2 regions of the Stenotrophomonas sp. 86156_Sma genome follow, and region 1 is predicted to be linked to the other one. Evidence: predicted binding sites of a transcription regulator. Region 1 holds the regulator's gene; the other holds the start of a gene.
The links. The regulator FliA, encoded in region 1, starts transcription of late flagellar genes. The targets are predictions, from matches to a motif close to TAAAGTTTNNCNNNCNNNGGCCGATAA.
Positions count from the first base shown of each region.

Region 2: the regulator FliA is predicted to act here: its motif matches at 4,780-4,806, upstream of ACZK33_RS21045 (methyl-accepting chemotaxis protein).

Region 1 covers NZ_CM151157.1:2,387,391-2,398,984, reverse strand. The annotation lists gene flhB (flagellar biosynthesis protein FlhB) at 1-201, shown strand, start outside; gene flhA (flagellar biosynthesis protein FlhA) at 246-2,306, shown strand; gene flhF (flagellar biosynthesis GTPase FlhF) at 2,452-4,074, shown strand; gene ACZK33_RS11205 (MinD/ParA family ATP-binding protein) at 4,061-4,948, shown strand; gene ACZK33_RS11200 (RNA polymerase sigma factor FliA) at 4,945-5,688, shown strand; gene cheY (chemotaxis response regulator CheY) at 5,746-6,138, shown strand; gene ACZK33_RS11190 (protein phosphatase CheZ) at 6,138-6,743, shown strand; gene ACZK33_RS11185 (chemotaxis protein CheA) at 6,746-8,578, shown strand; gene ACZK33_RS11180 (flagellar motor protein) at 8,680-9,420, shown strand; gene motD (flagellar motor protein MotD) at 9,422-10,438, shown strand; gene ACZK33_RS11170 (ParA family protein) at 10,443-11,225, shown strand; gene ACZK33_RS11165 (chemotaxis protein CheW) at 11,222-11,594, shown strand, end outside.
Region 2 covers NZ_CM151157.1:4,545,680-4,557,273, reverse strand. The annotation lists gene ACZK33_RS21075 (carotenoid oxygenase family protein) at 1-968, opposite strand, end outside; gene ACZK33_RS21070 (DUF2141 domain-containing protein) at 994-1,416, opposite strand; gene ACZK33_RS21065 (sensor histidine kinase) at 1,573-2,673, shown strand; gene ACZK33_RS21060 (response regulator transcription factor) at 2,670-3,308, shown strand; gene ACZK33_RS21055 (VOC family protein) at 3,331-3,702, shown strand; gene ACZK33_RS21050 (arylamine N-acetyltransferase family protein) at 3,794-4,633, opposite strand; gene ACZK33_RS21045 (methyl-accepting chemotaxis protein) at 4,835-7,372, shown strand; gene ACZK33_RS21040 (PepSY domain-containing protein) at 7,451-9,973, opposite strand; gene ACZK33_RS21035 (TlpA family protein disulfide reductase) at 10,615-11,178, opposite strand; gene ACZK33_RS21030 (protein-disulfide reductase DsbD family protein) at 11,175-11,594, opposite strand, start outside.

The sequences.
Region 1 (11,594 bases):
GTCGCTATTGTCTCCGCCCCGCCTTTGGCACGCGCCTTGTATCGGGAAGGCCAACTCGGAAAGGAAATCCCCGTGAGACTGTATTCGGCCGTCGCCCAGGTCCTGTCCTACGTCTACCAGCTGCGCGCCTGGCGCACTGGCCCGATGCCGGACGCCCCGCACATCCAGGTGGATGAATTCGGCAAGGGAGGCCGCCTGTGAGCGCCCAGCCCTCCACCGGTTTCAACACCCGCCGCGCGCTGGAAATGATCCGCCAGGGCCTTGGCGCACCGCTGATCGTGCTGGCCCTGCTGGCCATGGTCGTGGTGCCGCTGGCCGCACCGGTGCTCGACGCCCTGTTCACCTTCAACATCGCCATCTCGCTGATGGTGCTGCTGGCGGTGGTCTACGTGAAGCGCCCACTGGACTTCACGATCTTCCCGATCGTGCTGCTGATCACCACCATGCTGCGGCTGGCGCTGAACGTGGCCTCCACCCGCGTGATCCTGCTGAACGGCCAGAACGGCCATGACGCCGCGGGCAAGGTCATTGCCGCCTTCGGCGAGTTCGTGATCGGCGGCAACTACGCGGTCGGCATCGTGGTGTTCGCGATCCTGACCATCATCAACTTCGTGGTCATCACCAAGGGCGCCGGCCGCGTCTCGGAAGTGACCGCGCGCTTCATCCTCGACGCGATGCCCGGCAAGCAGATGGCGATCGACGCCGACCTCAACGCCGGTTTGCTGACGCGTGAAGAAGCCAAGCTGCGCCGCGAGGAAGTCCGCGAGGAAGCCGATTTCTACGGCGCGATGGACGGTGCCAGCAAGTTCATCCGTGGTGATGCCATTGCCGGCATCCTGATCCTGTTCATCAACATGCTCGGCGGCCTGGCCGTAGGCGTGCTGCAGCATGGCATGCCGTTCGGCGATGCCGCTGCCACCTACACCCTGCTGTCGATTGGTGATGGCCTGGTGGCGCAGCTGCCGGCGCTGCTGGTCTCCAGCGCCGTGGCCATGCTGGTCACCCGCGCCTCGCGTTCGCAGGACATGGCCCAGGCCATGACCGGCCAGGTGTTCGGGCAGTACCGTGCGCTGGCGATCACCGCCGGCATCATCGGCGTGGTCGGCCTGGTGCCGGGCATGCCCAACGTCGCTTTCCTGACACTGTCCGCGATCCTCGGCTTCATCGCCTGGAAGGTCTACCGCAAGGGCAAGGCCGCGGCCACCGATCCGGCAGCCGCAGGCAATGACGCTGCCGCGCTCAACGCACTCGGCCGCCCGGCCGCGCCGGCTCCGACTGCCGAACTGAGCTGGGACGAACTGCGCCCGGTCGATCCGCTGGGCCTGGAGGTCGGCTACCGGCTGATTCCGCTGGTGGACAGCAGCCAGGGCGGCGAACTGATGGCACGCATCAAGGGCGTGCGGCGCAAGCTGACCCAGGACGTCGGCTTCCTGATCCCGTCGGTGCACATCCGCGACAACCTGGAACTGCCGGCCAACGGCTACCGCGTGCTGGTGCACGGCGTACCGGTGGCCACCGCCGAGATCCACCCCGACCGCGAACTGGCCCTGGACCCGGGCAGCGCGCTCGGCGCGCTGGAAGGCATCGCCGGCAAGGACCCCGCATTCGGCCTGGATGCCACCTGGATCCAACCGCACCAGCGTGCCCAGGCTGAAACGCTGGGCTATACCGTGGTCGATCCAGCCACCGTGGTGGCCACCCACCTCTCGCACCTCATCCGCGAACACGCGCCGGAACTGCTCGGCCACGAAGAAGTGCAGCACCTGCTGGCCAACCTGGCCAAGAGCGCACCCAAGCTCGTCGAAGATCTGACGCCGAAGGCACTGCCGTTGTCGGCGGTGGTACGCGTGCTGCAGAACCTGCTGATCGAGCGCATTCCGATCCGCCAGTTGCGCAAGATCGCTGAATCACTGGTCGAACACGCGCCCAACAGCCAGGACCCGGCCGTGCTGACTGCCGCCGTGCGCACCGCACTGGGTCGTTTCATCGTGCAGGAGATCGCCGGAATGTCGGCGGAGCTGCCGGTGTTCACGCTCAACCCACAATTGGAACGTGTCTTGCAGGAGTCCACGCAGGGCAACGGCGCCGCGCTGGAACCCGGACTCGCTGAGCGACTGCACCAGAGCCTGGCCGAATGTGTCAGCAAGCAGGAAGCCCGCAACGAGCCCGCGGTCGTGCTGGTACCTGGCCCGGTGCGTGCCGCGCTGGCCCGCCTGGTCCGCCACAGCGTTCCGTCGCTGTCGGTCCTGGCCTACAGCGAGGTGCCGGAGGACAAGCGCCTGAAGCTGGTCGGAACGATCAGCTGACGCCGCCCTCCGATGCGCCAGAAAACAGACACCACTTTCGAACCAACGCAACAGACAGATACCAAGGGGAACCCGCACCGTGCAGACCACCGACCACCCGAGTTCTCCGACCGCCACCCCGCCGTCTTCGTCCCGTGACCACAGCATGAAAATCAAACGATTCGTCGCCGCCGACATGCGCTCGGCCATGAACCTGGTGCGCAAGGAACATGGTCCTGACGCCGTGATCCTGTCCAACCGCCGGATCGAGGAAGGCATCGAGATCGTCGCCGCCGCCAACTACGACGAGAGCGCCGTGCAGCGTGCACTGGAAGCCTCGCGTCGTGACATCGCTCCGCCGCCGGCGCCGAAGCCGCGCACCGCCGCCGACGCGGTGATCGCCGCGGTCACCCGCCGCCGCAGCAATACCCCGGCACCGGAACCGGTCGCCGCAACCACCTCGGCCGTGGCTGCCCTCGCCCGCGCTGCGGTCGGCGCCACCGGCCGCACCCTGGACAGCGCCGACGAGATCGTGCCGACCCGCGGCAGCACCGGCTTCGCCGCCACCCTGGCACGCGCCGCCGTCAACGAACCGGCGCTGCCGGATCAGATCTTCGCTCCGTTCGCCGAAGCCATCGTCGCACCGGCGCCCAGCACCGCCGCACCGGCCAACCGCGCCCGCTTCCAGATCGACCCGCCGCACGAGACGCATCACGAAAGCGCGGCGTCGGCCGTGCAGCCGCCGCCGCTGCCGACCGCTGCCGTGACCGAAGCGCAGCCCGGGATCGTCGCCAGCGAACCGGCACCGGTCGAAGCCAGCGACGAAACCGGCGCTGCCCCCGTGCTGGCCCCAGCCCCGGCACTGACCCTGGTGGCCCAGGACGACGCCGAGATCCGCCAGCTGCGCCAGGAAGTGGCCGGCATGCGCCATGTGATCGAGCGCGAGATGAACCGCTTCACCGACGAGCGCCTGCGCGGCTGCCCGGTGCGCGCCACCGCGCTGGACCTGATGGACGAGTATGGCTTCGATGCCGGCCTGGCCCGCGACGTGGCCATGCAGATCCCGCTGGAGACCGAAGCCCACCGTGGCCGTGGCCTGATGCTGGGGCTGATCTCGCGCAAGCTGCCGATCGCCCCGGTCGACCCGCTGGAAGAAGGCGGCGTGATCGCCCTGGTCGGCCCGACCGGCGCTGGCAAGACCACCACCATCGCCAAGCTGGCCTCGCGCTTCGCCGAGAAGCACGCGCCGCGTGACGTGGCCCTGGTCACCACCGACACCACCCGCATCGGTGCCCGCGAGCAGCTGTACGGCTACGGCCGCCAGCTCGGCATCGCCGTGCACGAGGCCAACAGCGGCACCGACCTGGACCAGCTGCTGGAACGCCTGAAGGACTACAAGCTGGTGCTGATCGACACCGCCGGCCTGGGCCCGCGCGACCGCGCCCTGGCCGCCCAGCTGCAGTGGCTGCGTGCCGCCCGCCAGGTCCGCACCCTGCTGGTGCTGCCGGCCAACACCAGCTTCGGCGACATGGACGAGGTGGTCCGCCGCTTCGGCGCGGCCAACCTGCAGGGCCTGGTACTGAGCAAGCTGGACGAGACCGGCCGCTTCGGCAACGCCCTGTCGGTGGCCGTGGATCATGCCTTGCCGATCACCTGGGTGACCGATGGCCAGGACGTCCCGGAGGACCTGCACCGGGCCAGTGCAGCCAATCTTGTACTTCGCCTTGAAGATTTGCGCCGCGCGGCCGATATGCCCTGCAACCCGGAGTTGAACCATGCCGTCGCGTGAGTACGCCAAGCTGACCAAGACCTTCCCGCTGTCGGCCACCCGCAGCGAGCCGCTCGGCCCTGTGCGCACCATTGCGGTCACTGGCGGCAAGGGCGGCGTGGGCAAGACGAATGTGTCGGCCAACCTGGCCGTGGCACTGGCTGGCATGGGCAAGCGCACGCTGCTGCTGGACGCCGACCTCGGCCTGGCCAACATCGACGTGATCCTGGGGCTGAACCCCACCTTTACGCTGGCCGACTTGGTCGCCGGCCGCTGCACGCTGGATGACGTCATCGTCGAAGGCCCGAACGGCGTGCTGGTGGTCCCGGCCGCATCCGGCCGCCGCCACATGGCCGAGCTGGCCCCGGCCGAGCACGTTGGCCTGGTCAACGTGTTCTCCGAACTGGAGCGCGAGCTGGACATCATGGTGGTGGACACTGCCGCGGGCATCACCGATGGCGTGCTGACCTTCTGCCAGGCCGCACAGGACACCGTGGTGGTGGTCTGTGACGAGCCGGCCTCGATCACCGACGCCTACGCACTGATCAAGGTGCTGTCGCGCGAGCGCGGCGTGGACCGCATCCAGGTGGTGGCCAACATGGTGCGCGACCCGAACGAGGGCCGCGTGCTGTACGAAAAGCTGACCCGCGTCTGCGAGAAGTTCCTTGCCGATGTCTCGCTGAACTACCTCGGCTGCGTGCCGCAGGATGACTGGCTGCGCCTGTCGGTGCAGCGCCAGCAGCCGGTGGTGAAGGCCTATCCGTCCAGCCCGGCGGCGCTGGCGATCACCGAGATCGCGCGCCGTACCGCGCGCTGGCAGGCGCCGACCGAACCGCGTGGCGGCGTCGAGTTCTTCCTCGAACGCATCCTCAAGCAGCGTGGGGTGACGGCATGAAAGGCGCAGCCCAGTACAGGGAAGTGCAGCGCTCGGCGGCGAACGAAGTCATCGCCCAGCATTCGGACCTGGTGCGGCGCATCGCCCACCACCTGGCCGCGCGCCTGCCGGCCAGCGTCGAGGTCGACGACCTGATCCAGGCCGGCATGATGGGACTGATCGAAGCCTCGCGCAGCTATGACGCCGACCAGGGTGCTTCTTTCGAGACCTACGCCTCGATCCGCATCCGTGGTTCGATGATCGACGAGATCCGCCGTGGTGACTGGGTCCCGCGTTCGGTGCACCGCCGTGCACGTGATGCCGCCGCCACCATCCGCCGCCTGGAACAGAGCAGTGGCCGTGCCGCCAGCGCCACTGAAGTGGCCGCCGCGATGGAGATGCCGCTGCCCGAGTACCTGCGGCTGATGGAAGACGCTGCACGTGGCCAGGTGCTGAGCCTGGAATCGCGCATCGAGGACCAGGGCGAGCTGGACACCGTCGCCCAGGGCGGGCCGACACCGCAGCAGGTACTGGAGCGCGGCGAGTTCGGTCGCGAGCTGGGCAAGGCCATCGGCCACCTGCCCGAGCGCGAACAACTGGTGCTCTCGCTGTACTACGAGCAGGAACTGAACCTGAAGGAGATCGGCGCGGTGCTCGGCGTGAGCGAGTCGCGGGTCTGCCAGATCCACGGCCAGGCGGTACTGCGCCTGCGTGGCCGGCTGAAGCTGTTCGAGGCTGCCGACGCAGGCCTCGAAGAATGAACATCCCCGAGGCGGCTGCCCCCGGCCATCCGGAATGAACAACAAAGGAATTCTGCTTTGAACAAGAACATGCGCATCCTGATCGTCGACGACTTCTCGACCATGCGTCGAATCGTCAAGAACCTGCTGGGCGATCTGGGCTTCACCAATACCGCCGAAGCCGAGGACGGGCATGCCGCGCTGTCGCTGCTGCAGAGCCAGCCGTTCGATTTCGTGGTCACCGACTGGAACATGCCGGTGATGACCGGCATCGAGCTGCTCAAGGCCATCCGTGCCGATGCCAAGCTGAAGACCCTGCCGGTGCTGATGGTCACGGCAGAAGCCAAGCGCGAGCAGATCATCGAAGCTGCCCAGAGCGGCGTGAACGGCTACATCATCAAGCCGTTCACCGCGCAGACGCTGGAAGAGAAGCTCGGCAAGATCTTCGAACGCCTGGCGGCCAGCGCCTGATGGATACCACGGTCGACAAGAACGCCCTCGCCCTGCGCCTGCAGGAGGCCCTGGACGCGCTCGAATCCGGTGACGAGGCCGCCTGGCGGCAGCGCATCGACGGGCTGGTCGCGCTGCGCACGCAGCCGATGATGAGCGGCCTCTCGCGGCTGGCCCGCGAGCTGGGACAGGCGCTGGGCGAACTGCCGACCGTGCCGAGCGAAGCCGGCGAACTGGACGACGCCTGCGCGCGACTGGACCACGTGGTGGCGATGACCGAACAGGCGACGCACCGCACCCTGGACCTGGCCGAGGAATGCCGCAGCCTGACCGAACAGCTGCGCGCCGAAGGCCTGCAGCCGGGCCAGGACGCGCAGCTCGAGCGCATCCGCCACAACCTGACCGAGATCGCCCTGACCCAGAGCTACCAGGACCTGACCGGGCAGATCATCCGTCGCGTGGTCGGCATCGTCCGCCGCGTGCACGAAGGCTTCGGCGCGCTCGGCCTGCCGCCGGAACAGCATCGCACCGACCCGGAACTGGCCGGGCCGGCACTGAAGGGACTGGACCGCCACGCGGTCTCGCAGAACGACGCCGACGACCTGTTGTCGGATCTGGGGCTGTAAGCATGAGCGCGGTATCCGACGACATCACTGCCGATTTCATCATCGAGGCGCAGGAGATCCTGGATCGCCTCGGCGAACAGCTGGTGTCGCTGGAGCAGGCACCGCAGGACAGCGACCAGCTCAACGCGGTGTTCCGCGGCTACCACACGCTCAAGGGCGGCGCCGGCTTCCTCGGCGTCACCGCCATGGTCGAGCTGTGCCATGCCGCTGAAGAGGCGCTGGGCGCCGCACGTGCCGGCCAGGCCGTGCTGCAGGCCCACCACTTCGACGCGGCCCAGCAATCGCTGGACTACCTGCAGTCGATGCTGGACGCGGTTTCCTCCGGCACCGAGCCGGGCTATGCGCCGCCGGACCTGATCGCACAGTTCGACGTGCACGGCGGTGCCGTGGTTGCACCCGCCGCCGCCGCAGCACCCACCGCGGGTGGCAGCGACCTGATCACCGACGACGAATTCGAGGCTCTGCTCGACCAGCTGCATGGTGGCAACGCGCCGACCGCGGTCGCGCCAGCGAAGAAGGCCGACGACGGACTGATCAGCGAAGACGAGTTCGAAGCCCTGCTCGACCAGCTGCACGGTGGCGCGGCACCGGGCACCAAGCCTGCGGCCGTGGTGGCACCGGCACCGATCGCAGCGCCGCGCCCGGTCGCCGCACCGGCACCGGCGGCGAAGCCGGCCGCCAAGCCGCTGGCCGAGGCCGAACATACCGTGCGCGTGGACACCAAGCGCCTGGACGCGATCGTCAACCTGATCGGCGAACTGGTGCTGTCACGCAATCGGCTCAAGACCCTGCGTGCACGCCTGCGCGATGAAGAGCTGGACCGCGCCGTGTCCACTCTGGATATCGCCACCGCCCGCCTGCAGTCGGCAGTGATGCGCACCCGCATGCAGCCGGTGGGCAAGGTGTTCTCGCGCTTCCCCAAGGTTGCCCGCGACGTCGCCCGCTCGCTGAAGAAGGAAGTGGACCTGGAACTGATCGGCGCCGAGACCGAGCTCGACCGCAACCTGGTCGAAGCGCTGGCCGACCCGCTGGTGCACCTGGTCCGCAACGCCATCGACCATGGCGTGGAAATGCCCGACCTGCGCGAGGCACAGGGCAAGCCACGGATGGGCCATGTGCGCCTGTCCGCACAGCAGGAAGGCGACTACGTCAGCATCGAGGTGCAGGACGATGGCGCCGGCATCGACCCGGAAAAGCTGCGTGCCAAGGCGCGCGAGAAGGGCCTGATCGATCCGGAAGCCGCCGCGCGCCTGAGCAGCGAGGAGTGCCTGCACCTGGTGTTCCTGCCCGGCTTCTCGACCAAGCAGCAGGTCACCGACATCTCCGGTCGTGGCGTCGGCATGGACGTGGTGCAGTCACGCATCCGCGAACTGAGCGGCCAGATCCAGATCCAGTCGGAGCTGGGCCGTGGCAGCCGCTTCCTGATCCGCGTGCCGCTGACCCTGGCGATCCTGCCGACCCTGCTGGTGCAGGCCGGCGAGGACGTCTATGCGCTGCCGCTGGCCCGCGTGATGGAAGTGCTGCACGCGCCGCGCACCTCGCTGGGCTGGTTCGATGGCCGTGCCGTGCTCGACCGCCGCTCGCACACGCTGCCGCTGGTCGATCTGCGCCAGTGGCTGGATGTGACGCCGGCCGCCTCGCCGCTGCTGACCATCGTGGTGCTGCAGGCTGGCGAAGCGCGCTTCGGGCTGGTCGTGGACCAGGTACGCGGGCGTGAGGAAGTGGTCATCAAGCCGCTGCCGAAGGCGCTGCGCGGCCTGCGCGGTTATGCCGGTGCAACCTTGATCGGCGATGGTCGCATGGCGCTGATCCTGGACGTGGACGGGCTGCGATGACCCCCGCCGGGCCATGCCCGGCGCCCCGAAAACTGTGACTACCGTCTGTACGCGATCTACCGGTGTCTCAAGTCCCATTCATACACGCCGATACCGGAACCATGGATAGACTCAGCCTCATTGGACTCTTTCTCGCCCTGGCCTCGCTGGTCGGCGGCAGCATCCTCAAGGGCGCCGGCCTGGCGTCGTTGTGGTCGCCTGCGGCGTTCGTGATCGTCATCGTCGGCACCGTCGCCGCGATCCTGCTGCATACCTCGCCGGCGGTGTTCAAGCATGCCTTCAAGATCGTGCGCTGGGTCGTGCGCCCGCCGCACAGCGATCGCCGCGAACTGATCCAGCAGATCGTCGAGTGGAGCAACATCGCCCGCCGCCAGGGCCTGCTGGGCCTGGAATCGCAGGTGGAAGCACAGCAGGACCCGTTCCTGCGCAAGGGCCTGCAGCTGCTGGTGGACGGCGTCGAACCCGAATCGATGCGGCACATGCTGGAAATCGAACTGGGCAGCCAGGAACACCAGGACCAGGCCGGTGCCAAGGTCTTCGAAGCGATGGGCATCTATGCACCAACGCTGGGCATCATCGGTGCCGTGCTTGGCCTGATCGCGGTGATGAAGAACCTGGCCGACCCGAGCAAGCTCGGCCACGGCATCGCCGCAGCGTTCACCGCCACCATCTACGGCATCGCCTCGGCCAACCTGCTGTTCCTGCCGGTGGCCGCCAAGCTCAAGAGTGTGATCTCGCACAACACCCGCGACCGCGAAATGGTCATCGAAGGCCTGATCTCGATCGCCCAGGGCGAAAACCCGCGCAACATCGAAACCAACCTCTCCGGCTTCCTGCACTGACATGGCCCGCCGCAAGCACCACGAAGAGCACGCCAACCACGAAGCATGGGCGATCCCCTATGCCGACCTGATGACGCTGCTGCTCGCCTTCTTCGTGGTCATGTACGCGATTTCCTCGGTGAACGAAGGCAAGTACCGGATCATGGCCGACGCACTGACCGATGCCTTCGGGGGCGCGCCGCGCACGATCAATCCGGTACAGGTGGGTAACAAGCAGGTGCAGGGTGGCGGCTGGGACAGCCCTTCGGTGATCAAGTCCGGCACCAAGATCGGGCCCTCGGCGCCTGCGCCGTCGCACGACCCGACCCTGCTGCCGTCGATGGCCTCGCAGATGCGCATGCCTGTTTCGGTGCACAACCAGGAGCAGATCGCGCGCGCCGAGCGCCAGCTCAACAGCATCGCCGACCGCCTGACCGCCGCGCTCGCGCCGCTGATCGACCGCGGCATGATCAGCGTGCGCCGCACCGAGCTGTGGATCGAAGTCGAGATCAACAGCGACATCCTGTTCCCCACCGGCTCGGCGGCGCTGGACGTGCATGCGCGGCAGACCCTGGCCAGCCTGGCCGAGGTCCTGCGCGACGTACCCAACAGCGTGCGCGTGGAAGGCCACACCGACAACGTACCGATCGCCACCGCCACCTTCCCGTCGAACTGGGAACTGTCGGCCGGGCGCGCGGCCAGCGTGGTGCACCTGTTCGCCGACCAGGGCGTGCAGCCGTCGCGGCTGGCGATGGTCGGCTACGGCCAGTTCCGCCCGCGCGAAGAGAACGACAGCGCGCAGGGCCGCAACCGCAACCGCCGGGTGATGGTCATCATCCTGGCAGACACCTCGCACTCGGTGGACCCGCTCGGCCAGCGCCTGAACGCAGCCACCGGCGCCACCCGGAACACCGATACCGAACAAGCCGCGGCAACTCCGGCTACCGCCCCCACCTCCCCCATCGCACCGGTGAAGTTGCCGCCGGTGCCGGCTGGCAGCCGCGTCGGCGCCGCCGTTCCCCCGGCAATGAAGGAGTAATCCGATGCGCATCTGGGCAGTCGCCAACCAGAAGGGCGGAGTCGGCAAGACCACCACCACCCTCGCCCTCGGCCGCGGACTGGCCGCACTTGGCCATCGCGTGCTGCTGATCGACCTCGATCCGCACGCCTCGCTCAGCCGCGCGTTCGGCGTACCGGTGGACCCGCCGCCGGCTGGCGTGCTGGAGCTGTTCGGCGCCCCGCCCGCCGATCTTTCCAGCCTGTGCCATGCCAGCAGCATCCATGGCCTGGACTATGTCTGCGCACAGTCCGCGCTGGCCACGCTGGAACGCCGCAGCGCCAACCAGCCTGGCCTTGGCCTGGCACTGCAGAATGCGCTTGCGCGCCACCAGGGCCAGCACGACTACATCCTGCTGGACTGCGCCCCCACCCTCGGCCTGTTGATGATCAATGCGCTGGCCGCAGCCGATCGCCTGATCATCCCCACCCAGGCCGAGCCGCTGGCCCTGCATGGCCTGGATGGCATGGTCCGCACCGGCGAGATGGTCGAACGCTCGCGCCGCCGCCCGCTGCCGATCTCGATCCTGCCGACCCTGTTCGACCGCCGCACCCGCGCCGGCAACGAGTCGCTGCGCACGATGCAGGATCGTCACGGCAGCCGTGTGTGGGAAGACGCGATTCCGATCGACACCCGCATCAGCAACGCCGCCGGCCTGACCCTGCCGAGCGTTGGTGAGGATTACCCGGGCCGCGGCCTGGCCGCCTATCGCCGCGCGCTGAACTGGATCCTCGGCGAGGATGCCCGCGCCCTGGAGCAGGCCGCATGAACAGCACCGGTGTACTGGACGACTACCTGGACGAACTGCTGGGCGAAGCGATCACCGCGGCACCACCGGCTGCACCGCCGCCGGCGAGCGACGAAGCGTGCCCAGCAATTGCAGCCGACGCCGAACGCGAGCCGACCTGGGATGACCTGCCGGCCGAGGTGATCTACGAAACCGAGACCGTCGCCGCTGCGCCTGCCGTCGACAACGCCGCACTCGAAGCCGCCTTCGACGCGGCCGCAACGGCTGAGCGCGAACCCACCTGGGACGATCTGCCCGCCGAAGTGATCTACGAAACGGAGACTGTTGCTGCTGCCGCGGCAGAGGACGACGCAGCACTGGAGGCCGCCTTCGAGGCCGCCGCAATGCCTG
Region 2 (11,594 bases), 2.2 Mb from region 1:
GTGAACGCGTCGCCGAAGTGGTAGATCGCCGCGAACGGGGCCTCGAACCATTGCGCCTTGTCCGGCGCATCCTTGGCGACCACCGCGATGCGCACCGGACGCTGCGGTGCGAACTGCATGCGCTCGAAGAAGCTGCCACCTGCGCCGGTGAAATCGAACGGCATCATCACGAACACCAGGTGCTGGTCGGTCATCGCGAAGGCATGCAGGTAGCCATGCTCGGGTGTTTCGATCACATTGGCGCTGCGCAGCTGGCCGTTCGCACCGATGTGCCAGACCAGCAGGCCATGGCCCCCCATCAGGCTGATCGAGCCGAAGTTCCAGAGGCTGCCGTCGCGGTCGCGCAGCGGGTGCGCCGAGAACGGCAGTGCAGCGAGGTCCGGACGCCAGGTCACCGGACCCAGTGTCTGCAGCGAATCGGGATCTACTTCGAACGCCGAACCGGACTCGCACAGCGCGAACAGGCGGCCATTGATCATGGTTACCGAAGTGTTCGCCACGTTGGCATCGTCGTTGTTTCGAACTGCCAGCGCACCGGGAACGCTGGTGCCGGCAGCCGGATACTGGAAGCGGCCGGCCTTCTGTTCACGGGTGAATTTCGGCGTGGCGACCATGCGCCCGTGATGGGTCAGGCTGCCATCACCATTGAAGCGCCAGCCATGCACCATGCCGTCGCCGTCGAACCAGTGGTCATAGCGGAAGCCATCGCGCTCGGTCCACGCCGGGCCGTTGCGGTACAGCGTACCGGCCAGGCCTGACGGCAGCTTTCCCTGCAACTGCACGGTGGTCGGGCCGAGGCTTTCGCTGCCGACGCTGCGCCAGCCAAGCAGCCACGGGTGTTCCTGCATGCCCTGCGCGAACCGCGCCGGGTCGCCGGCGAAGGCGGGAGCGCTGCGCAGCGCGGTGGCGCCCAGGGCCAGGCAGGCACTGCTGCTGAGCAGGGTACGAAGGAAGCGGCGACGGTCCATGGTGGCCTCGGGTATGGATGCGGAATCAGCGCAGGGTGATGTCGATGGCGGTGCCGGCGGCCGGCACGTCGACGCGCGCCTCGTCGAAGGTCGGCTTGCGCATCACCTGCGGGTTGTTGCTGAAGCCGTAGCCTTCCACCGGCATCCCGACCAGGTTGGTGTCGAGCTTGCCGTTGTCGTTCTCGTCGTGGGTGAGCAGCACGGCATAGCTGCCGGCCGGCACGCCCTTGAACGTGAAGTGGGCACTGTCGCCGCTGGGCGCCGCCTGCTGGGCCTGCACGGGCTTGGCCTTGCCGTCCCAGGCGGCGGCGTTGTCGACCAGCGCAACGCGCAGGGTGCCGGTCTGCGCGCGGACGTCGTGCACGGTCACGGCCAGGTCGGCGGCGTGGGCACTGCCGACCAGGGCCAGGGCAGTCAAGGCGGTGCTGAGCAGGGCGGTGCGGATCATGGCAGTGGCTCCGGAAGTGTGTGTGGCGGTGTGGAGCCAGTCTGCGTGGGGCGCTGCACCGGGTTCAGGGCCAGTGGTCATCGATTCGACGTGCCAGAAGTCACTTTCTGCGCCGGACCCATTGCCGCCGGCGTGCGCGGCCGTCAGCATCTGGCCATGCCCAGCCTGTTCCGCCATCTGTTGCGTCCGCTCAGCCTCGCCGGCCTGATCACCGTGCTGGTGGTCGGCCTGTCGTTCGCGGTGCAGCGCAGTGGCGCCGGGCCGAGCCTGCTGTTGCTTGCTGTGTTCCTGCTGCTGTTCGTGGTGCACGGCTGGGCGTCGATGCCATCCCGCGTGCGCGCCGCCGCTGCGGTGTTGCAGGCGCTGCTGGCAGTTGTGCTGGTTGCGCTGCAGCCGCGTACCGGTACCGCCCCGGTGCTGCTGGTGGTGCTGGTTGCACAGCTGGCCGAACACTGGCCGCCGCGCTTCGTGCTGGGCGTTGCGCTGCTGGCCAACCTGGCGGTGTACGCCGTGCTGCGCCACAGCGGCTTCAGCCAGCCGCTGCTGGTGGTGCTGCTGTATGGCGGTTTCCAGGCCTTCGCCGCGCTGACCGCGCACTATGCGCGCAGCACGGCGCTGGCCCGCGATGACCTGGCCCGGGTCAACGCCGACCTGCTGGCCACCCGCGCGCTGCTGGCCGACAGCGCACGCGATGCCGAGCGCCTTCGCCTTGCGCGCGAGCTGCACGATGTGGCCGGGCACAAGCTCACCGCGATGCGGCTCAACCTGCGCGCCCTGGCCGCTGACCCTGCGCTGGCCGGCCGCGAGGACCTGGTGTTGGTGGAACAGTTGTCAGGCGAGTTGCTGGCCGACATCCGCCAGGTGGTGCAGTCGATGCGCGATGATCGCGGCCTCGATCTGGCCACCGCGCTGCATGCGCTGGCCGCACCCTTCCCACGACCGAAGCTGCAGCTGCAGATCGGCGACGGGGTGCGCGTGGCTGACCCATTGATGGCCGAGACCGTGCTGCGGCTGGTACAGGAAGCCCTGACCAACGCCGCCCGCCACGGCAATGCAGACACCGTGTGGTTGACGATCAGTGAAGAGGATTCCCAGTTGCGTATCGATATCCGCGATGACGGCCAGCGCGCCGAACGCATCCGCGAGGGCAATGGCATCGCCGGCATGCGCGAGCGTCTGGCGGCCGTACAGGGGCGGCTGGAGTTGGCCCGAACCGCGCAGGGCGGCATGCATCTGACCGCGCGGTTGCCGGCATGAGTGCCGCCATGATCAGGGTGGCGCTGGCCGACGACCAGGCATTGGTGCGTGCAGGCCTGCGCGCCCTGTTACAGGGGCTGGGCGTGGACGTGGTGCTGGAGGCCGAGGATGGCCAGGCCCTGCTGGATGCGCTGGATACGCAGCGCGTGGACGTGGTGCTCAGTGACATCCGCATGCCCGGGCTGGATGGGATCGAGGCACTGCGCCAGCTGCGGGCGCGCGGCGATGCCACGCCGTGGCTGCTGCTGACCACCTTCGATGAAAGTGATCTGCTGCTGCGCGCCAGCGAGGCCGGCGCACAGGGCTTCCTGCTCAAGGATGCCGCGCCGGCCGACCTGCGCGAGGCCATCGAACGCGTTGCCGCTGGCGAGACCCTGCTGCTGCCGGTCAGTACCGATCCGGTGCGCGCGCGTTACCGCTTCCACGACGAAGCGCCGCCCACCGATACCTTCGGCGAACGTGAAGTGGCAATCCTGCGCCTGCTGGCCGGGGGCTACAGCAACAAGGAGATCGCGCGCAGCCTGTTCCTGGCCGAGGGCACGGTGAAGAACTACGTGTCCGCCATACTCGACAAGCTGGGCACCCGCGATCGCACCCGTGCAGTGCTGAAGGCGATTACCCTGCGCATCATCTGAGTGGACGTGGCAAGGAATGTCAGTGAACCCGATCCTGCATGTGGAAATCCCGGTGACTGACCTGGACCGGGCCATCACGTTCTACCAGCGATGGCTGCAGGTTGCGGTGGACGAACCTATCGTGCTGCACGACTGCCGGATGGCCTATCTGCCGTTCTCCGATGAGGCCGCCGGTGCCAGCATTGCGCTGGTGCACGGCGCGGACTATCTGCCTTCCGAGCAGGGCGCGCGCATCTACATCGGCGTCGGTGACCTGGATGCCAGCCTCGACCGTGCGCTGCAGGCCGGAGCCGAGCTGCGCTTCGGCCCGGCCGATGCCGGCGATTGGCGCGTGGCCGAGATCCGCGACAGCGAAGGCAACCGTATCGCATTGCAGGCGCGCACAGCGCCGTAACGTCAACGCTGCGGTGCGCGCATCTGTAGAGTCGAGCTTGCTCGACTGATTTTGACGTCGCCGTAGATGCATCAGTCGAGCAAGCTCGACTCTACAGCGTCGCGGCGCGTGAGCGCTGCAGCCAGTCGTTGATTGCGGGATCCAGCCGCGGGTCGTCCGGAAGCTGGATGCCGAAGCGCTGCTCCAGCACGTCGCGCACATCACCCACATCATGCAGCGGGCGCTTGTCCGGTGCCTGTCCGGGGCGGTACTCGGTGTAGTTGCCGCTGCCGATGGTGCGGCGCCAGTCCGGCCCGGTCAGCGACGCGCGCAACTGGCCGGGGAAACTGGAATCGGGATGGGTACATACGTACCAGTTGCCCACCACGTTGTCGATCGGCGCCGGCGCCTGCAGATCGAAGCGGTACATCGCCCGCCAGCCCTCGCTGGATTCGGCCGACAGCACGAAATCACCGCCGTCTTCCAGCCGCTGCAACAGGTAGCGTTCGTGCGGCGTGGCCTGCGGCTGCGGGTCATGCAGGCGCAGCGGTACGGTCGGGGTCAGGCTGCCAAAACCGGCATCCACCAGCCAGTCATCGCCGTCCACGTGCACGCGCAGCAGCAGATGGGTACGCGCGGTCAGTTCGCCGTCCTGGGCGGCCAGCAGTACGCGCGCGCTCAATGGCTGGGCATCGAAGCCCAAGGCCTGCAGCAGCGCCAGCAACCCACCATTGAGCTCGAAGCAGTAGCCACCGCGGCGCTCGTCAAGCAGCTTGCGCTGCACGCTGTCCAGGTCGATCGGCACCGCATCGCGCAGCAGGCAGCTGAGGGTTTCGAAGGGCAGCAGTGCGTTGTGGCGCTGCTGCAGCAGGGTCAGGCCGGCCAGGGTCCGTGGTGGCGGCGCATCCAGCTGCAGGCGCTGCAGGTAGCGGGGGACATCGAGCGTCGTCATGGGGCACCGGGCGGGGAAGGGAGGTCCACTGTGCTCCCCCAACCGGGGTTGAGGTCAAGCACGGCGGCCGTGTCATGCCCCCGTCGCCTGCACCCGGTACAAAGACCGCGTCCGCCAGTGACGGGGGACGCAGACGAAAAAAGGCCTAAAGTTGCCCTGAATTCGGCCGATACAGGTGCGTCCTTCCGCCTGGAGTCTGTCATGTCGGCCGTTGTCCCCCACCTCCGGTCCCTGCGCACGCGTCTTGCCACGTTGCGCTCGGCGTCCCCCGGCCTGCTGCTGTGGCTGCAACCACACCGGCTCAGCGTGGCCAACAAGCTCAAGGCGACCCTGTGGGTCTGTGGCCTGGGGCTGGTGGCGATCGCCGCTGTCTACGCCTGGACTGGCCATGCCAACGCCCTGGCCGCGCGCAGCCAGGCCAGCTACCAGCGCGGCAGCGATCTGGCTGCCAGCCTGTCCACGCGGGTGGCCGAAGCGCGCCGCCTGCAGACCCAGTATGCACGCAGTTTCGATGATGCTGACCGCAGCCAGTTGCTGGCAACACAGAAGGCCCTGCAGGCTGACCTGCAGGCGCTTCGCGCGATGCCGATGGACGCCGGCCGGCGCATGGCGCTGCAGGTGCTGACCGAATCGGCCGACGCGTTCTCGCAGGGTGTCGCCGCCCTGTTTGAACGGGTCGACGAGATGGGCCGCGGTGAGGCCGGCCTCGCTGCACAGCTGCAGCAGGCCGCCGAAACCCTGCAGGCACAGGTGGATGCGCTGCAGCGGCCGTCGCTGGCGCTGTCCCTGCAGAAGATGCGTAGGCAAGAGGCCCTGCTGCTGCTCGACGGTGATTCCACCCACGCCGACCGCGCCAGCGAGGAAAAGCTGCCGTTCGACCTCGCGCTGGCGGGCCTGCCCGCGGATGCGCAGGACGCCCTGCGCACCGGGATGGAGGGCTATCAAGGCGCCCTGCTGGGGTATACCGCTGCCCGCGTCGGCCTGGATGTGGAAGCGCAGTCGCTGCTGGATACCGCCGCGGGCGTAGCGCCGGCGCTTGCCGCTTTCCAGCAGGTGCAGGTGGCAGCGCTGGCCAGGGCGCAGGCGCGCCAGCAGGTCGGCGCGCGCACGATGAGCGTGCTGTTCGCATTGACCCTGCTGCTGGTGGCCGGCGTGCTGATCACCAGCCTGGTGCTGGTGCTGCGTGCGGTGCGCCAGCCGATCCAGGACACCCTGCGTTTCGCCAGCGACATCGCCGACGACCGCCTGGACACCACGCTGCGCGTCTACAACGCCAACGATGAGATCGGCCAGCTGGCCCGACGCCTGGTCGACATGCAGCAGCGCCTGCGTGCGCGCATCGAGACCGAACGTGCTGTGGCGCGCGGCAACACCCGCGTGCGCCAGGCGCTGGACAGTGCGCAGACCGGGCTGATGGTGGTCGATGCCGAAGGCCTGGTGGCGTACGCCAATCCGGCGCTGCTGGAGCAGCTGGAACGTCAGGGCGATGAGCTGGTGGGGAGCGATGCGGTACGCCTGCATCCGGCACTGGTAAGCCTGGCCGGCGTGCGACAACGCGAAGAACGCGAGATCGGCCATTGCGGTGTCCGCTATCAGCTGATCGCCAATCCCATTGTCGACGAGGGGCATTTCCTCGGCGTGGCGGTGGAATGGCGCAGTCGCGCGCTGGAAACCCTGCTGGAAACCGAAGTGGCAGCCCTGGTCGACGCGGCCGCGCACGGTGACCTGCACGGTCGCATCGCGCTGGAGGGGAAGCAGGGCTTTGTGCGTACGCTGTCGACCAGCATCAATCGCCTGTTGACCACCTTCGAGACCAACCTTGGCGATCTGCAGGCGCTTCTGGCCGCGCTGGCCCGCGGTGACCTCAGCGTGCGCATGGAAGGTGAACTGCAGGGCGTGTTCGCGCGCATGCGCGACGATGCCAACGCCACCGTCGCGCAACTGGGCCGCATCGTCACCCGCATCCAGCAGGCCACGTCCAGCCTCGACACCGGTGTTGGTGAGATCGTCGCCGGTCACCATGATCTGTCGCAGCGTACCGAACAGCAGGCGGCCAACCTGGAAGAGACGGCAGCGTCGATGCACGAGCTGACCGACACTGTTGGCCGCAATGCCGATGCCGCGGGCCGTGCGGATGCGCTGGTCAAGGGCGCGGCGGCAGTGGCCCAGCGTGGCGGCGAGGCGGTCGGCCAGGTGGTGGCCACCATGCATGGCATCAGCGAAGCCTCACGGCGGATCGGTGACATCACCCAGCTGATTGATGGCATCGCCTTCCAGACCAACATCCTCGCGCTCAACGCGGCGGTGGAAGCGGCGCGCGCTGGAGAGCAGGGCCGCAGCTTCGCCGTCGTGGCTGCCGAAGTGCGCCTGCTGGCTCAGCGCAGCGCGGAGGCGGCCAAGCAGATCAAGGGATTGATCGAGGATTCGGTGGCGCGTGTGGGCCAGGGCAACCAGCAGGCCGAACAGGCCGGCACCACGATGGGCGAGATTGTCGGCAGCGTGCAGCAGCTGGCGGATCTGCTGGCCGGGATCCGCAGCGCGTCGCAGGACCAGCATGCCGGCATCGCCCAGGTGAACCAGACCATCGTGCAGATGGAGGCCAGTACACAGCGCAACGCCAGTCTGGTGGAAGAGGCGGGGGCCTCGACCGCGCAGATGCAGGCGCAGGTGCATGCCCTGGCAGAAGCCGTGGGCGCGTTCCGTCTGCAGTTGATGCCACAGGCGCGCGCTGCGGCCTGATCCCGCTCCGGTAGTGCCGGCCGCTGGCCGGCACCGTCGATGATCCTGCCGGCCAGCGGCCGGCACTACCCTTGTGGCTCAGTACACGTCGCGCCGGTAGCGCCCGGTCTCCAGCAGCGCTTCCACAACCTCATCGCCCAGCGCAGCGCGCAGCACCTGGTCCACGCCTTCGGCCATGCCCTGCAGCGAGCCGCAGACATGAATCACCGCACCACGCTGCATCCATTCGCGCAGCGCATCGGTGGCGGCATGCAGGCAATCCTGCACGTAACCACCTTCCCCATCGCGCGAGAACGCCAGGTCCACCCGCGCGAGATGGCCATCGGCCTGCCACACTTCGATCTCGTCGGCGAACAGGAAGTCGTGCGCGCGCTGGCGCTCACCGAACAGCAGCCAGTGCCCGTGCTCGCCTGCATGGGCAGCTTCGCGCAACAGGCTGCGCAGACCCGCGATGCCGGTGCCATTGCCGATCAGCATCATCGGCACACCGCCAATGCGATGGAAACCGGGGTTGCGATGCACACGGGCCACGATGCTGGCACCGACCGGGGCATGCAGCGCCAGCCAGCCCGAGCCCAGCCCGGCTCGACCCGACAGGTCATGCACCAGGCGCACCACCAGTTCCACCACTTCATCACTCGTGGAGGAGGCGATGGAGTATTCGCGTCCGGGCAGCGTTGGCAATCCGGACAGCCACAGGCAGGCATCCTGCACCGCCAGCGCGGCGTCGGCCTCGGGCAGCTCGCGTTCACTGGCCAGCGCCAGCAGGGTGCGCGGGTGGCCGTCCACCAGCAGCGGCTGCAGCGGATCCAACCCCTGTGCCTTCAACACGGCGCTGGCGTGCCGTGCGTTGTGCCGGGGCGCGATATGCAGGATGTCGCCCGCCTGCCACTGCACGTCGGCCGGTGGCGCAAGACGGATGCGCCAGATGGCACCACCGATGCTGCCCGGATTGAGCCGGTCGCGGCCGAGCAGCCGCCATTCATGCATCTGCGTGGCCGCCGGCAGCACGCTGTCATCGGTGACGATGCCGGTCAGCGCGCCCAGCTGCAGCTGCCATTGGCGCAAGGCCGCTACCGAGGCGGCATCGACTTCGATGCGGTCGAACAACGGGCGCGCGCCGTTGCCGAGCAGCCAGCCATCAACCTGGCGACCGAAGCCGCAGTAGTGCGGGTACTGTCGGTCACCCAGCGCCAGCAGTCCAAACTGCAGGCCTGACAGGTCGAGTGTCTGTGCCATCAGCCGTCGTGCAGCGCCTCGCGCCGCATCCGGTGGCTCGCCGTCGCCGAAGGTGCTCAGTACCCACAGCACCTGCGCGGTGCGTGCCAGCTGCGCGGCATCGACGCGGGCCAGTGGCAGCACCTGCACCGCATGACCGGACGCCTGCAGCTGCGCGGCGGCGCGCCATGCCAGTTGTTCTCCCAGTCCACTCTGGCTGGCATGCACCACCAGCCACGGCGTACCACCGCCATCGGCAGGCGTTGCTGGCAGCGACTGGCGCAGGTCACGCGCGGCGCGCTGGCTGCGGCGGCGGTCCAGGTAGAGCATCCAGCCGGTGATGAAGAACAGGCTCATGCCCAGGCTGCTGAGCATCACCACCACGCGCCCGGGCACGCCGAAGTAGCTGCCCGAGTGCAGCGCGAACACGCTGGTGGCCAGCTGCGCGCCGGCGGCCTGGCGCGCATAGGGGCGGGCATCGAGCGTGGCCCCCGTGCCTGGGTCCAGCTGCAGCAGATCATGCGCGCGGTCATGCTGGCCGCCGCGCTGCGACGGATCACCGGCCATCACCCGCACGTTCAGTGCCTGCCCCGGCTTCTCCGGCAGGCGCAGGTCGATGTAGCCGGTGCGCACGCCGGGCAGTGCGTACAGCGTGGCTTCGATGCGTTCCAGGTTCAGGGCGGCGTCGGTGGCGACCTTGTGCCTGGCGGCCGGTGCGACGCCCAGCAGGGTGTTGGCGGCACTGCGATACCAGTCGAACGACCACCAGAGGCCGGTCAGCGCACTCATCAGGTAGATCAGCAGCACCCAGGTGCCGACCACCGAGTGCAGGCTCCACAGGAAGCCACGGCCGCTGCGTTTCCATTCCACCGCCAGCCAGCTGCGCCAGTGCCACCAGCGCCGCGGCCAGCGCAGGTAGAGCCCGGACAGGGTGAAGAACAGCAGCGCGATGGCACAGCTGCCGGTGATCCATTTGCCGCGCTCGCCGGCGGCGAGGTGGCGATGCAGGTCCTCGACGAAATCGAAGAACGCCTGCCCGCGCAGGGCGCTGAAGCGCTCGCCGGTGTACGGATCGAAGTAGACCCAGTGTTCCTTGCCACCGGCGAAGCGCGCCACCGAGGGCCGTTGCCCGGTGGCATCCACGCGCAGGCGTTGCAGGGGGCGATCACTGCCGGTCTGCAGCAGCGGCACCAGTTCGCTGAGTTCAAGCGGAAGCTGGCCGTCGGCATGGTGCTCGGCGATCTCGGCGAAGCCGGGATTGGCCGCGCGCAGCAGTTCATCCTCGAAGGACAGCACGGCGCCGCTGAGGCCCATCACGGCCAGCACGGCACCGGCGGTGATGCCCAGCAGCCAGTGCAGTTGGAACAGGACGTTCTTGAACATCGAAGGAGGAGGGCCTGGAAGGCTGCCGCCCGCATCCTGCGCAACAGCAAATGAGAATTAGTCGCGGAATTCTCCGTGGCGCCCCGGCTGCGGTCAAGCAGGGGATATCGGCCGGGCGGCGCCCGGCACCCGCGGTAGTGCCGGCCGCTGGCCGGCAACCTCAGAAGCAACAGCCGAAGCAACAGCGGGTTTCCTGTGAGGAGGCGGGGTGGGTCCGGTTGCGGGGGACGGCGTGAATACGTCCATGTAGCCTCGGTCGCGCCATCCATGGCGCTCACGCCCCCTCAACCGGACCCACCCCGCCTTCGACAGTTTCCTGCGATCTGTCGGAAATACTTTTGGGGTCAGATCCGTTTTCCGCAGGAAAACGGATCTGACCCCGGAATTTCATTCGATATCTGACAGATGTGTCGACCAAGGTCGACACCTACCAACAGCCGCGAAGATCTGTCAGAGGTGGGGCGGTGTCGGAGTGCGGGGTGTCAGCCGCATGGATGCGGCTGCCAAGCTTACAGGGATGTACTTGCAGCGTCCCCGCACTCCGATACCGTCCCGCCAACCCACGGAATGCCCGCTTTGGGTGTTGCCGTTGCCGTTGCATTGAGCAGGGTGCAGGGCTGCAAGCCCTGCAAAAAACACCCTCACTTCACCCAGCTGTCGATCTCGCCGTGGGCGAACGGCCCCAGCTTCGCCTTCACCAGCCGGCCCTGTGCATCGAACAGCACGCTGTAGGGCAGCAGGCCCTGCGTATTGCCCAGCTGCACGCTGGCATCGCGTGGCCCGGGTGTCTCGATCACGATCGGGTAATCCACCGGTACCCGCTGCAGGAAACCGCGCACGTCTTCCGGCGTATCCAGCGCCAGGCCAAGAACCTGCACACCGTTGTCGCCCTGGGTGTGGGCAAAGCGCGCCAGTTCAGGCATTTCTTCAACGCAGGGCGCGCACCAGCTGGCCCAGACATTGATCAACAGCGGGCGGCCGGTAGCGTGCTGGCGCAGGTCCAGCGGTCGGCCTTCAAGATCGGGCAGCGACAGCGCGGGCAGGCTGTCGCCGACCTGCAGGGCGGGTGCCACCGCCGCCACCGCAGGCGCCGCTGGCATGGCCTCAGGTGCAGCCGGCGCGGGAGCCAATCGATGCCCGGCCCACAGGCCGAGGCCGGCGGCCAGCACCGCTGTCCACAGCAGCGCTGGCCGTTGCCATTTCATCGTGCGGTGCGCAGCAGCGCTTCCTCGACCACCGCCTGGGTCAGCAGGGTCGGCAGCACGGTCGGCGGTGCGCCGGGGCCGTACACCACGTACAGCGGCACGCCCACGGCCTTGTGCTCTTCCAGGAACGTGGTGATCTGCGGATCGACGTTGGTGTAGTCACCGCGCATGTACACCGCGTTGGTGCGCTTGAGCAGTTCCTTGAACTCTGGGCGCGACAGCACGGCGCGCTCGTTGGCCTTGCAGCTCACGCACCAGTCGGCGGTCATGTTCACGAACACCACGCGGTTGTCGGCGCGCAGGCGATCCAGCAGCTGCGGCGAGTATTCGACCACGTTGTCAGTCGCCGCCTGTGCGGCACGCGCCGGCGCTGCCAGCTGGGTCACGCCCCAGGCAGGAACCAGTGCACCGATCGC